2 regions of the Kitasatospora sp. NPDC057738 genome follow, and region 2 is predicted to be linked to the other one. Evidence: riboswitches for the same ligand, from Rfam matches in the RefSeq annotation. Region 2 holds a riboswitch; the other holds the start of a gene.
The links. Region 2 has a riboswitch for glycine ahead of gcvP (aminomethyl-transferring glycine dehydrogenase). Riboswitches for the same ligand answer to the same signal wherever they lie in the genome.

Region 1 (5,149 bases), on a different contig from region 2:
CCTTGTCGGCCTGGTCGACGTCGACGGTGCGGGGCGAGGCGTTCTCCAGGCCCAGCAGGACGGCCTTCGGGGTGCCGTGGCCGTGGCCGGTGGCGCCGAGCGAGCCGTACAGCTCGGCGCGCACCCCCGTCACCCCGTCCAGGAGGCCTTCGGAGCGCAGTCGGCGGGCGAACATCCGGGCGGCGCGCATCGGGCCCACGGTGTGGGAGCTCGACGGGCCGATGCCGATGGAGAAGAGGTCGAAGACGCTGATGGCCACGGGGGACGTCCTTGTCTGGTCTCGTGGAAGGACTTGCGGGCAGGGAGGGGCCGACACGGGACGGGGCACCGCGCGCACTGTCCAGTGTGCGCGGTGCCCCGGGGTGCCAGGTACGCCGGAGGGGTGAGGCCGGTCACCCCGCCCGAACGATCACCGGAGTGATCAGAGGTTCGGGTACAGCGGGTACTTGTCGGCCAGGGCGCTGACCCGGGCCTTGAGCGCGGTGGCGACGGTCTCGTCGAAGGCGGGCTTGAGCGCCTCGGCGATGATGTCGGCGACCTCGCGGAAGTCCTCGGCCTGGAAGCCGCGGGTGGCCAGGGCCGGGGTGCCGATGCGCAGGCCCGAGGTGACCATCGGCGGGCGCGGGTCGTTCGGGATCGCGTTGCGGTTGACGGTGATGCCGACCTCGTGCAGGCGGTCCTCGGCCTGCTGGCCGTCGAGCTGGCTGTTGCGCAGGTCGACCAGGACCAGGTGGACGTCGGTGCCACCGGAGAGCACGCTGGCGCCGGCCTCGGCCACGTCGGCCTGGAGCAGGCGCTCGGCGAGGATGCGGGCGCCGTCCAGGGTGCGCTGCTGGCGCTCCTTGAACTCCTCCGAGGCCGCGACCTTGAAGGCGACCGCCTTGCCGGCGATCACGTGCTCCAGCGGGCCGCCCTGCTGGCCGGGGAAGACCGCGGAGTTGATCTTCTTGGCGTACTCGGCCTTGGACAGGATGACGCCGCCGCGCGGGCCGCCCAGGGTCTTGTGGGTGGTGGTGGTGACCACGTCCGCGTACGGCACCGGGTTCGGGTGCAGCCCGGCGGCCACCAGACCGGCGAAGTGCGCCATGTCCACCATGAGCAGCGCGCCGACCTCGTCGGCGATCCGGCGGAACGCGGCGAAGTCGAGCTGGCGCGGGTAGGCCGACCAGCCGGCGATGATCAGCTTCGGCTGGTGCTCCTTGGCGAGGCGCTCGACCTCGGCCATGTCGACCTGGCCGGTCTTCTCGTCCACGTGGTACGCGGCCACGTTGTAGAGCTTGCCGGAGAAGTTGATCTTCATGCCGTGGGTCAGGTGACCGCCGTGGGCCAGGCTCAGGCCCAGGATGGTGTCACCCGGCTGGATCAGCGCGAACATCGCGGCGGCGTTGGCCTGCGCGCCGGAGTGCGGCTGGACGTTGGCGTGCTCGGCGCCGAACAGTGCCTTGATGCGGTCGATCGCGATCTGCTCGACCACGTCGACGTGCTCGCAGCCGCCGTAGTAGCGGCGGCCGGGGTAGCCCTCCGCGTACTTGTTGGTCAGCACCGAGCCCTGGGCCTCCATGACCGCCACCGGGGCGAAGTTCTCGGAGGCGATCATCTCCAGGGTGGTCTGCTGGCGGTGCAGCTCGGCGTCGACCGCGGCGGCGATCTCCGGGTCGAGGGCGTGCAGGGACTGGTTGAGAACCGTCATGGTGTGGTCTTCCCGGGAGGAGGAGGGAAAGGGGCCGGGGCGGGGCGGACCGCCGTGCGCGGCCCGTCCCGTCGGGTGGCTCAGCCCTGGGGGTTGATGAGCGCGTCGTACTCGTCGGCGCTGAGCAGCTCGTCGGTGGCCTCGACGCGCACCTTGAACAGCCAGGCGTTCCCGAACGGGTCCGCGTTCACGGAGGCCGGGTCGTCGATGACGTCCTGGTTGATCTCGGTGACCTCGCCGGTCACCGGGGAGTACAGGTCGCTGACCGACTTGGTGGACTCCAGCTCGCCACAGGTCTCGCCGGCGGTCACGGTCTCGCCGACCTCGGGCAGCTGCACGTAGACGATGTCACCGAGGGCGGTGGCGGCGTGCTCCGTGATGCCGACCGTGGAGACACCGTCCGCGGCCGCGGTCAGCCACTCGTGCTCCTTGGTGTACTGCAGGTGCTGGGGGTTGCTCATGGCGTCATTCTCCAGGATGGGAAGCGGGTACGACGAAGCGGGCCGCCGCGCGGACGGCCGCGACGTGCGCAAACGGAAAAACGGGGGCCTCGGCGAAGGCTCAGCGGGCGCGCTTGTAGAACGGCAGCGCCACGACCTGGACGGGCTCGTGCTTGCCGCGCACGTCCACCGCGACGGTGGTGCCGGGGACGGCGTGGGCGGCGTCGACGTAGGCCATCGCGATCGGCTTGCCCAGGGTCGGGGACGGCGCGCCCGAGGTGATCCGGCCGATCGGCTCGCCCTCGGTGGAGACCACGGTGTACTCGGCGCGCGGCACCCGCTTGCCCTCGGAGACCAGGCCGACCAGCACCTTCGGCGGGTTGGTCTCGGCCGCGGCGGCGGCCTGCTCCAGCGCCTTGCGGCCGATGAAGGCGCCCTCGTTGGTGGTCTTGTCGAAGCGGACGACCCGGCCCAGGCCGGCGTCGAACGGGGTGAGGTCGGTGGACAGCTCGTGCCCGTACAGCGGCATGCCGGCCTCCAGGCGCAGCGTGTCGCGGCAGGACAGGCCGCACGCGATCAGGCCGTGGCCCTCGCCCGCGGCGGTCAGCGCCTGCCAGACCGGCTCGGCGTCGGCCGGCCGGCAGAAGATCTCGAAGCCGTCCTCGCCGGTGTAGCCGGTGCGGGCGAGCAGCACGTCGCGGTCGGCCACCCGGGCCGGGAGGATCGCGTAGTACTTCAGGCCGGGCAGGTCGGCGTCGGTGGTCTTCGCCAGGATGCCGGTGGCCTCCGGGCCCTGGACGGCGATCAGCGCGTAGGTGTCGCGGTCGTCGGTGACGACGGCGTCGAAGCCCTTGGCGCGGGCGATCAGCTCGTCGAGGACCAGCTGGGCGTTGGAGGCGTTGGCGACGACCAGGAAGGCGTCCTCGCGCAGGCGGTAGACGATCAGGTCGTCCAGGATGCCGCCGTCCTCGGCGCAGATCATGGTGTAGCGGGCGCGCAGCACGCCCAGCGCGGAGACGAAGCCGACCAGCGCGTGGTCCAGCATCTCGCCCGCCTGCGGGCCGGTGACGGTGATCTCGCCCATGTGCGAGAGGTCGAACAGGCCGGCCTGGGTGCGGACCGCGAGGTGCTCCTCGCGCTCGCTGCCGTAGCGCAGCGGCATGTCCCAGCCGGCGAAGTCGGTCATGGTCGCGCCGAGGGCGCGGTGCAGCGCGTCGAGCGCGGTCAGGCGGAGGGACGACATGGCCAGGAACTCCTCGGTCGGGGCACTCAGGGGTGCACGCGCCGGACCGGACCCGCTCGGGTTCGACCCTGCGCGCGGGCATGCGGCGGCGTGGGTCTCCCCATCTGTCGTCGAACCTGAGAGCTTCACCGCCCACCGCCCGCAGCTGTTTCCAGCTTGGGGGACAGCATGACGGCTTGCACCGTGGGTGGGCGCACGACAGGGCCGGGCGCCGCTTTCCAGATGTGCCTAACCCGTGCGGTAGGGGTGCCTGAGAGATTCCGGGGAGGACTTGCTCCTTCGGCGCCGGCTGTGCCTGAACGGCACTCCGGGCTCTCCCGCGCGGGTTCGAGCGGCCGGTATGGAGTTGTGGGGGCCCGCGGCGCATGCCGTCGGACGGGCACATCATGGCACGTCCGGGACGGCGAGGGGAGAGGGGACCCGGTCACACCGCGCGGCACCCGGGCGCGGGCCCGGGACGGCACCCGGGACCGGGGCCCGCGCGGCACCCGAACACGAGCCCTAAAGGGGAGGGCCCGGGGGCCCTAGACTGCTGCGCGTCGGCGCAGCAGAGGGCGGCCGAGCGGCAGAGGGCGGGATCGGCGGCGCATGGGGTACCCGGTGGAGCAGCAGCAGGAGTGGGGCGGACCGCAGGAGGCGCCGGCGGGCGGTTCCTGGCCGGCCAACGAGCTGGAGCAGGTGCTGACCGCGGCCCTGGGCGACCCGGGCGCGACGCCGAGGGTGATCGAGGTGCTGGCGCGCAGCCAGGTGTGGGTGCCGCTGCCGGCCGGGGCCGATCCGCAGGGGCAGGCGCTGGACCTGCCAACCGTCGAGCTGGGCGGCGATCCGTACGTGCCGGTGTTCTCCTCGCAGGAGGTGTTCCTCCAGCAGGCGCCGGGGATGGCCTTCGCGGTGGCGCCGGTGTGGGAGTTCGCCCGCGGGCTGCCGCTGGGCGTGGGCATCGCGGTGAACCCGGACGCGGCCGTGGGCATCCCGGTGCCGCCGCAGGGGGTCGCCGAGCTGCGCCGCGGTCCGCGCGGGGACCGCTGGGAGGCCGCTGACGACGCCACAGCGCCGACCGGCGGCCGGGTGGCGCTGCGCGAGCCGGTGCCGGGCGAGGACCCGGAGCACTTCCTGGCCGCCTGCCGGGGCGAACTGTCGGCAATGCCGGGAGTGTTGACCGCCCGCAGGGCGCTGGCCAGCATCGAGGGCGAGCCGACCGTGATGTTCGTGGGCGTCCAGCTGGACCCGGCGGCACCGGCCGACCCCGCGGCGGTGAACGACGCGCTCGGCCGAGCGCTGGGAACCGCGCCGCTGCCCGGCGGCGTCCACCTCGTACTGCTCGACCTCGCCGACGACCCGGTGGTCGAGTGGCTGCTCACCCGGGTACTGCCGTTCTATTCGCGGGGCTGAGCGGGGTTCGTATCAAAGGCACGTCGCCGTGGCGGTGGCCGGTGCAGCGCCATAGGGTGCGTGCAGACGGCCGACGGGCCGGCGGGTTGAGGGAAAGAGGCGCGGCGAGGTGGGCGCATGAGTGCGGGAACGGGAGCGGGCGGTGTGCCGGGGCCCTGGGGCCAGGCACCGGCCGGGCGCCCGGGAGCTGATCCCGGCGCGTTGGAGCGCGCCCTGCGCGACGTCGCGCCGGAGCGCTACGACGCGTACGAGCGGCTGCTGCACGCGCTGGCGGACGGCCAGGTCTGGATGCTGCTGTGGCACGGCACGCCGGGCAGCCCGGACGCCCAGTACGGGAACATGGAGATCAGCGGCCACGGCTACGCGCCGGCCGTCACCTCGTCC
Region 2 (5,149 bases):
TCTCTACCCGGGAGTTGTGGCGCATGTCACGAAATCCCTGCGCGCGGGTCCCGGGATGCCGACACTGGGAACCAGCGTGGAAGGACCCCCTGTCCTACCCACTTGAACGCCGGTCCACACTTGGCCGGCGTGCGGACAGGATCCGACCACCGCGGCGGTTCCGGACGGCACGGCCTCCGGCGACCGCACCACGGGGAGGATCGCAGAGCGAAGCGAGGGTACGCGTATGTGCCAGCACCGTCCTGAGTGCCCATCGGCCGAGTCCGAGGACCGCGAGGCGGCCGCGTCGGTGGCCCGCCATCCGGAGCAGGGCTGGAGCCTGCTCTGCAACGGCGTCGTCCTGTTCGAGGACACCGGAGAGCTGCTGCCCGACGGCCGGGTGATCGCCCCGCGCCGCCCCGTCGCCCACGCGGCCTGACCACCCGTCCGGCCGTACGGCGGGGGCAGCCGCCGACTCGACAGCACCACGGGCAGGGCCCCGGCGGAAACTCCGCCGGGGCCCTGTCGTGCGGGTCGGACCTCCGAGGGCCCGGTCCGGTCAGACGCCGTACTCGTCCAGCGGCGGGCAGGAGCAGACCAGGTTGCGGTCGCCGTACGCGCCGTCGATCCGGCTCACCGGCGGCCAGTACTTGTCCGCCGGGTTCACGCCCGCCGGGAAGACCGCCTCCTGCCGCGAGTAGCCGTGCGCCCAGTCGCCGGCCAGCGTGGCGGCGGTGTGCGGGGCGTTGCGCAGCGGGTTGTCGTCGGCCGCCCACTCGCCCGAGCCGACCTTGTCGATCTCGGCCCGGATGGTGATCATCGCGTCGCAGAACCGGTCGATCTCGTACAGGTCCTCGGACTCGGTCGGCTCGATCATCAGCGTGCCGGCCACCGGGAAGGACATCGTCGGCGCGTGGAAGCCGTAGTCGATCAGGCGCTTGGCGATGTCGTCCACCGTCACGCCCGTCTCCTTGGTCAGCGGGCGCAGGTCGATGATGCACTCGTGCGCGACCAGCCCGCCCGGGCCGGTGTAGAGCACCGGGAAGTGCGGCGCCAGGCGCTTGGCGATGTAGTTGGCGTTCAGCACCGCGACCTGGGTCGCGCGCTTGAGGCCCTCGCCGCCCATCAGCCGGACGTACGCCCAGGAGATCGGCAGGATGGCCGCCGAGCCCCACGGCGCGGCCGAGATCGGGCCCACACCGGTGGCCGGGCCGGCCTCCGCCTGCAGCGGGTGGTTCGGCAGGTACGGCGCCAGGTGGGCGCGCACCGCGACCGGGCCGACGCCCGGGCCGCCGCCGCCGTGCGGGATGCAGAAGGTCTTGTGCAGGTTCAGGTGGGAGACGTCCGCGCCGAACTTGCCCGGCTTGGCGAGGCCGACCAGGGCGTTCAGGTTGGCGCCGTCCACGTACACCTGGCCGCCGGCCTCGTGCACCAGGGCGCAGATGTCGGTGATCTGGGTCTCGTACACGCCGTGGGTCGACGGGTAGGTGACCATCAGCACCGACAGGTTGTCGCGGTGCTGCTCGATCTTGGCCTTCAGGTCCTCGACGTCCACGTCGCCGTCGACCAGGGTCTTCACCACGACCACCCGCATGCCGGCCATCACGGCGGAGGCCGCGTTGGTGCCGTGCGCGGAGGACGGGATCAGGCAGACGTCGCGCTGGGTGTCACCGTTGGCGTGGTGGTAGGCGCGGACGGCCAGCAGGCCGGCCAGCTCGCCCTGCGAGCCGGCGTTCGGCTGGATCGAGACGGCGTCGTAGCCGGTCACCTCGACCAGCTGCTGCTCCAGCTGGCGGATCAGGGTGAGGTAGCCCTGGGCCTGGTCGATCGGCGCGAAGGGGTGCAGCTGGCCGAACTCCGGCCAGGTCACCGCCTCCATCTCGGTGGTCGCGTTGAGCTTCATGGTGCAGGAGCCCAGCGGGATCATGCCGCGGTCCAGCGCGTAGTCCCGGTCCGACAGGCGGCGCAGGTAGCGCAGCATGGCGGTCTCCGAGCGGTGGCTGTGGAAGACCGGGTGGGTCAGGTACTCGTCCTCGCGCAGCAGCGCGGCGGGCAGCGCGTCGGCGGTCTCGGGGACCTCGACCGGCTCGACGCCGAACGCGGCCCAGACGCCGGCCAGGTGCTCGCGGGTGGTGGTCTCGTCGGTGGAGACGGAGATCCGGTCCGCGCCGTCCTGGAACAGGTTGATGCCGTTGGCGCGGGCGGCGGCGGCGATCTCGGCGGCGCGGCCCGGGACGACGGCGGTGACGGTGTCGAAGAACTCGCCGTGCAGCAGCTCGACGCCGCCGGCCCGCAGGCCCTCGGCGAGCGCGGCGGCGTAGCGGTGGGTGCGGCGGGCGATGTCGGCCAGGCCGTCCGGGCCGTGGTAGACGGCGTACATCGAGGCCATCACGGCGAGCAGCACCTGGGCGGTGCAGATGTTGCTGGTGGCCTTCTCGCGGCGGATGTGCTGCTCGCGGGTCTGCAGCGCCAGGCGGTAGGCGCGGTTGCCGTCGACGTCGACGGAGACGCCGACCAGGCGGCCGGGCAGCGAGCGGGCGTACTCGGCGCGCACCGACAGGTAGCCGGCGTGCGGGCCGCCGAAGCCCATCGGCACGCCGAAGCGCTGCGAGGTGCCGCAGGCGATGTCGGCGCCCAGCGAGCCCGGGGACTTGAGCAGGGTCAGCGCGAGCAGGTCGGCGGCGACGGCGACGATCGCGCCCAGGCCGTGCGCCTGCTCGATCACCGGGGTGAGGTCGCGGACCACGCCGGTGGCACCCGGGTACTGGAGCAGCACGCCGAAGACGCCGCGCTCGGCGATCTCGGCCGGGATGCCCTCGGACAGGTCGGCGACGACGACCTCGACGCCGGTCGGCACGGCGCGGGTGTTGATCACCGCGACGGTCTGCGGCAGGGTCTCGGCGTCGACCAGGAAGACGCCGCCCTTGACCTTGGTAACGCGGCGGGCCAGCGCCATCGCCTCGGCGGCCGCGGTGCCCTCGTCCAGCAGGGAGGAGCCGGAGGTCGGCAGGCCGGTCAGGTCGGAGACCAGGGTCTGGAAGTTCAGCAGCGCCTCCAGGCGCCCCTGCGAGATCTCCGGCTGGTACGGGGTGTAGGCGGTGTACCAGGCCGGGTTCTCCATGACGTTGCGCAGGATCACCGGCGGGGTGAAGGTGCCGTAGTAGCCCAGGCCGATCATCGGCTGGAGCACCTGGTTGCGGCCGGCCAGCTCGCGCAGTTCGGCGAGGACCTGGGCCTCGGACCGGCCCGCGGGCAGGTCCAGGGCGGTGATGGAGCGGATCGCCTCGGGCACCGCGGTCCCGGCGAGCTCGTCCAGCGAGCCGTAGCCGACGGACGCCAGCATCTTCTCCTGCGCGGCGGCGTCGGGGCCGATGTGGCGGTTCTCGAAGGGGCTGGCCAGCTCAAGCTCGGTGAGGGTCGAGGCGCCGGTGGGGCGTCCCGCGTTCGGCTGGGCGTTCATGGTGGTCGAGGCCTCCTGGTCACGGACCGGCGGGGGTACGCACGCCGGCCGGCTCCACCGCTGCGGGCAGCGGACGAGCCTGGGCGCGCGGACCCAACAGGCCTCCCCCTCTGTCATCGGGACCTGAGAGCTTCACCCGCACGGAGCGCTGTGGGCGCTCCGCCGGCTTGCACCGTCGGTGAGGGTGGTGATCGCCGGCTTCCGTGCCGACGCTCCTGCCCTGCTTTCCAGAGTGACCTACCCCACACGGTACGGATGCCTGAGAGATTCCGGGGAGGAGTTGCTCCTTCGGCGCTCCGACCAGCGGTTTTCGTGATCGGAGACTCTCCCGAGCGGGCTCTGCGGTCGCCGCCCAGGGTACCAGCGGGAGGCCCCCCGATCACGGGTGTGTCTGGTCACTGGAGGTCTACGCGCGTCCCCCGGACGGTCCAGTGCCAACCCCGTACGGCGCACCCGGGGTCGCGCTCGTCCGATTCATGGCTTTTGGTGTGAAGTGGCGGACGGAATCGGGTGCTCCGGCCGCCTTCCTGCGGGAGTTCCGCAGGTTCAGCGCGCGGGAGGAAAGAAGTGCAGACGGACATCGACCCCCGGGACCTCATCGGCCACAAAGCCGTCGACCGCAACGGAGACAAGATCGGCACGGTCGACGAGGTCTACCTGGACGACGCCACCGGCCGGCCCGAGTGGGCCGCGGTCCGGACCGGCATCTTCGGCCGGGACGCCTTCGTCCCCCTGACCACGAGCGAGTTCGCCGGCGACGAGCTCCGGGTGCCGTACGACAAGTCGCTGGTGAAGGAGTCGCCGGACTTCGGCGTCGGCCAGCACCTGTCCCCCGCCCAGGAGCTCCAGCTCTACCGCTACTACGGGCTCGACACCCCGATGGACAGCCGCCCGAACGGCGAGAACGGGAGCCGGCCCAGGCAGCCCGACCTCGACTTCGGCACCACGGCGGCGGCGGCCGCCACGACGACCGCGGCGGCCCCGGCCAAGTCGCTCACCTTCCACACCCCCGAGCGGCCACCCGAGCGGTCGTCCGAGCACTCCCCCGAGTCCGCACCGACCAGGCCCCCCGTTGCCGCCGCGCCCGTTGCCGCCGACACCACCAGGACCGCCCCGGAGGCCGAGCTGCGGAGCCTCAGCACCCCCGCGGCCCCCACCGCCTCCCCGCCGGCCGAGCCCGGCTTCGCCGCACCCGCCGCCAGCACCGCCTCCGCCGCCCCCGTCGTGGAGCCGAAGCCGCAGCCGCAGCCCGCCGCCACGCCCGTCCCCACGCTCGCCCCGGCGGCCGCCACCGCCGCGGCCGCGAACGTCACCGCCGCCGCGAACGCCGACGCCTCCTCGTCCGCCCCCAGCAGCCCGGTCGAGATCACCTGCCGCGAGGAGCGGCTGGAGATCACCACCGAGTGGCACACCCTCGGTACCGCGAAGCTGCGCAAGTACGTGACGACCGAACAGGTGGAGCGCCGCATCCCGGTGGTCCGCGAGCGCGTCCGGGTCGAGCGGACGCCGATCAGCGACGCCGAGCGCGCCACGCTCACCGAGAAGGAGATCTCCGAGGCCGTCGAGGAGGTGACCCTCCGCGAGGAACGCGCGGTGGTGCGCAAGTACCTCGCCCCCGTCGAGCGGGTCCGCCTGATCGTCGAGCGGTACACGACCGAGGAGGTGGTCCGGGAGGAACTCCGCCGCGAGAACGTCGAGGTCCACGACGCC

Region 1: another riboswitch for glycine. It lies ahead of gcvT (glycine cleavage system aminomethyltransferase GcvT); the one in region 2 lies ahead of gcvP (aminomethyl-transferring glycine dehydrogenase).

Annotation. Positions count from the first base shown of each region.
Region 1 covers NZ_JBHVJT010000007.1:132,577-137,725, forward strand. The annotation lists gene ACFVGO_RS06075 (L-serine ammonia-lyase) at 1-259, opposite strand, end outside; gene glyA (serine hydroxymethyltransferase) at 422-1,690, opposite strand; gene gcvH (glycine cleavage system protein GcvH) at 1,771-2,151, opposite strand; gene gcvT (glycine cleavage system aminomethyltransferase GcvT) at 2,252-3,373, opposite strand; glycine riboswitch at 3,602-3,703, opposite strand; gene ACFVGO_RS06095 (enhanced serine sensitivity protein SseB C-terminal domain-containing protein) at 3,962-4,765, shown strand; gene ACFVGO_RS06100 (enhanced serine sensitivity protein SseB C-terminal domain-containing protein) at 4,883-5,149, shown strand, end outside.
Region 2 covers NZ_JBHVJT010000001.1:255,871-261,019, forward strand. The annotation lists gene ACFVGO_RS01090 (DUF5999 family protein) at 227-418, shown strand; gene gcvP (aminomethyl-transferring glycine dehydrogenase) at 539-3,439, opposite strand; glycine riboswitch at 3,677-3,780, opposite strand; partial or broken gene ACFVGO_RS01100 (PRC-barrel domain-containing protein) at 4,007-4,390, shown strand; partial or broken gene ACFVGO_RS01105 (YsnF/AvaK domain-containing protein) at 4,817-5,149, shown strand, end outside.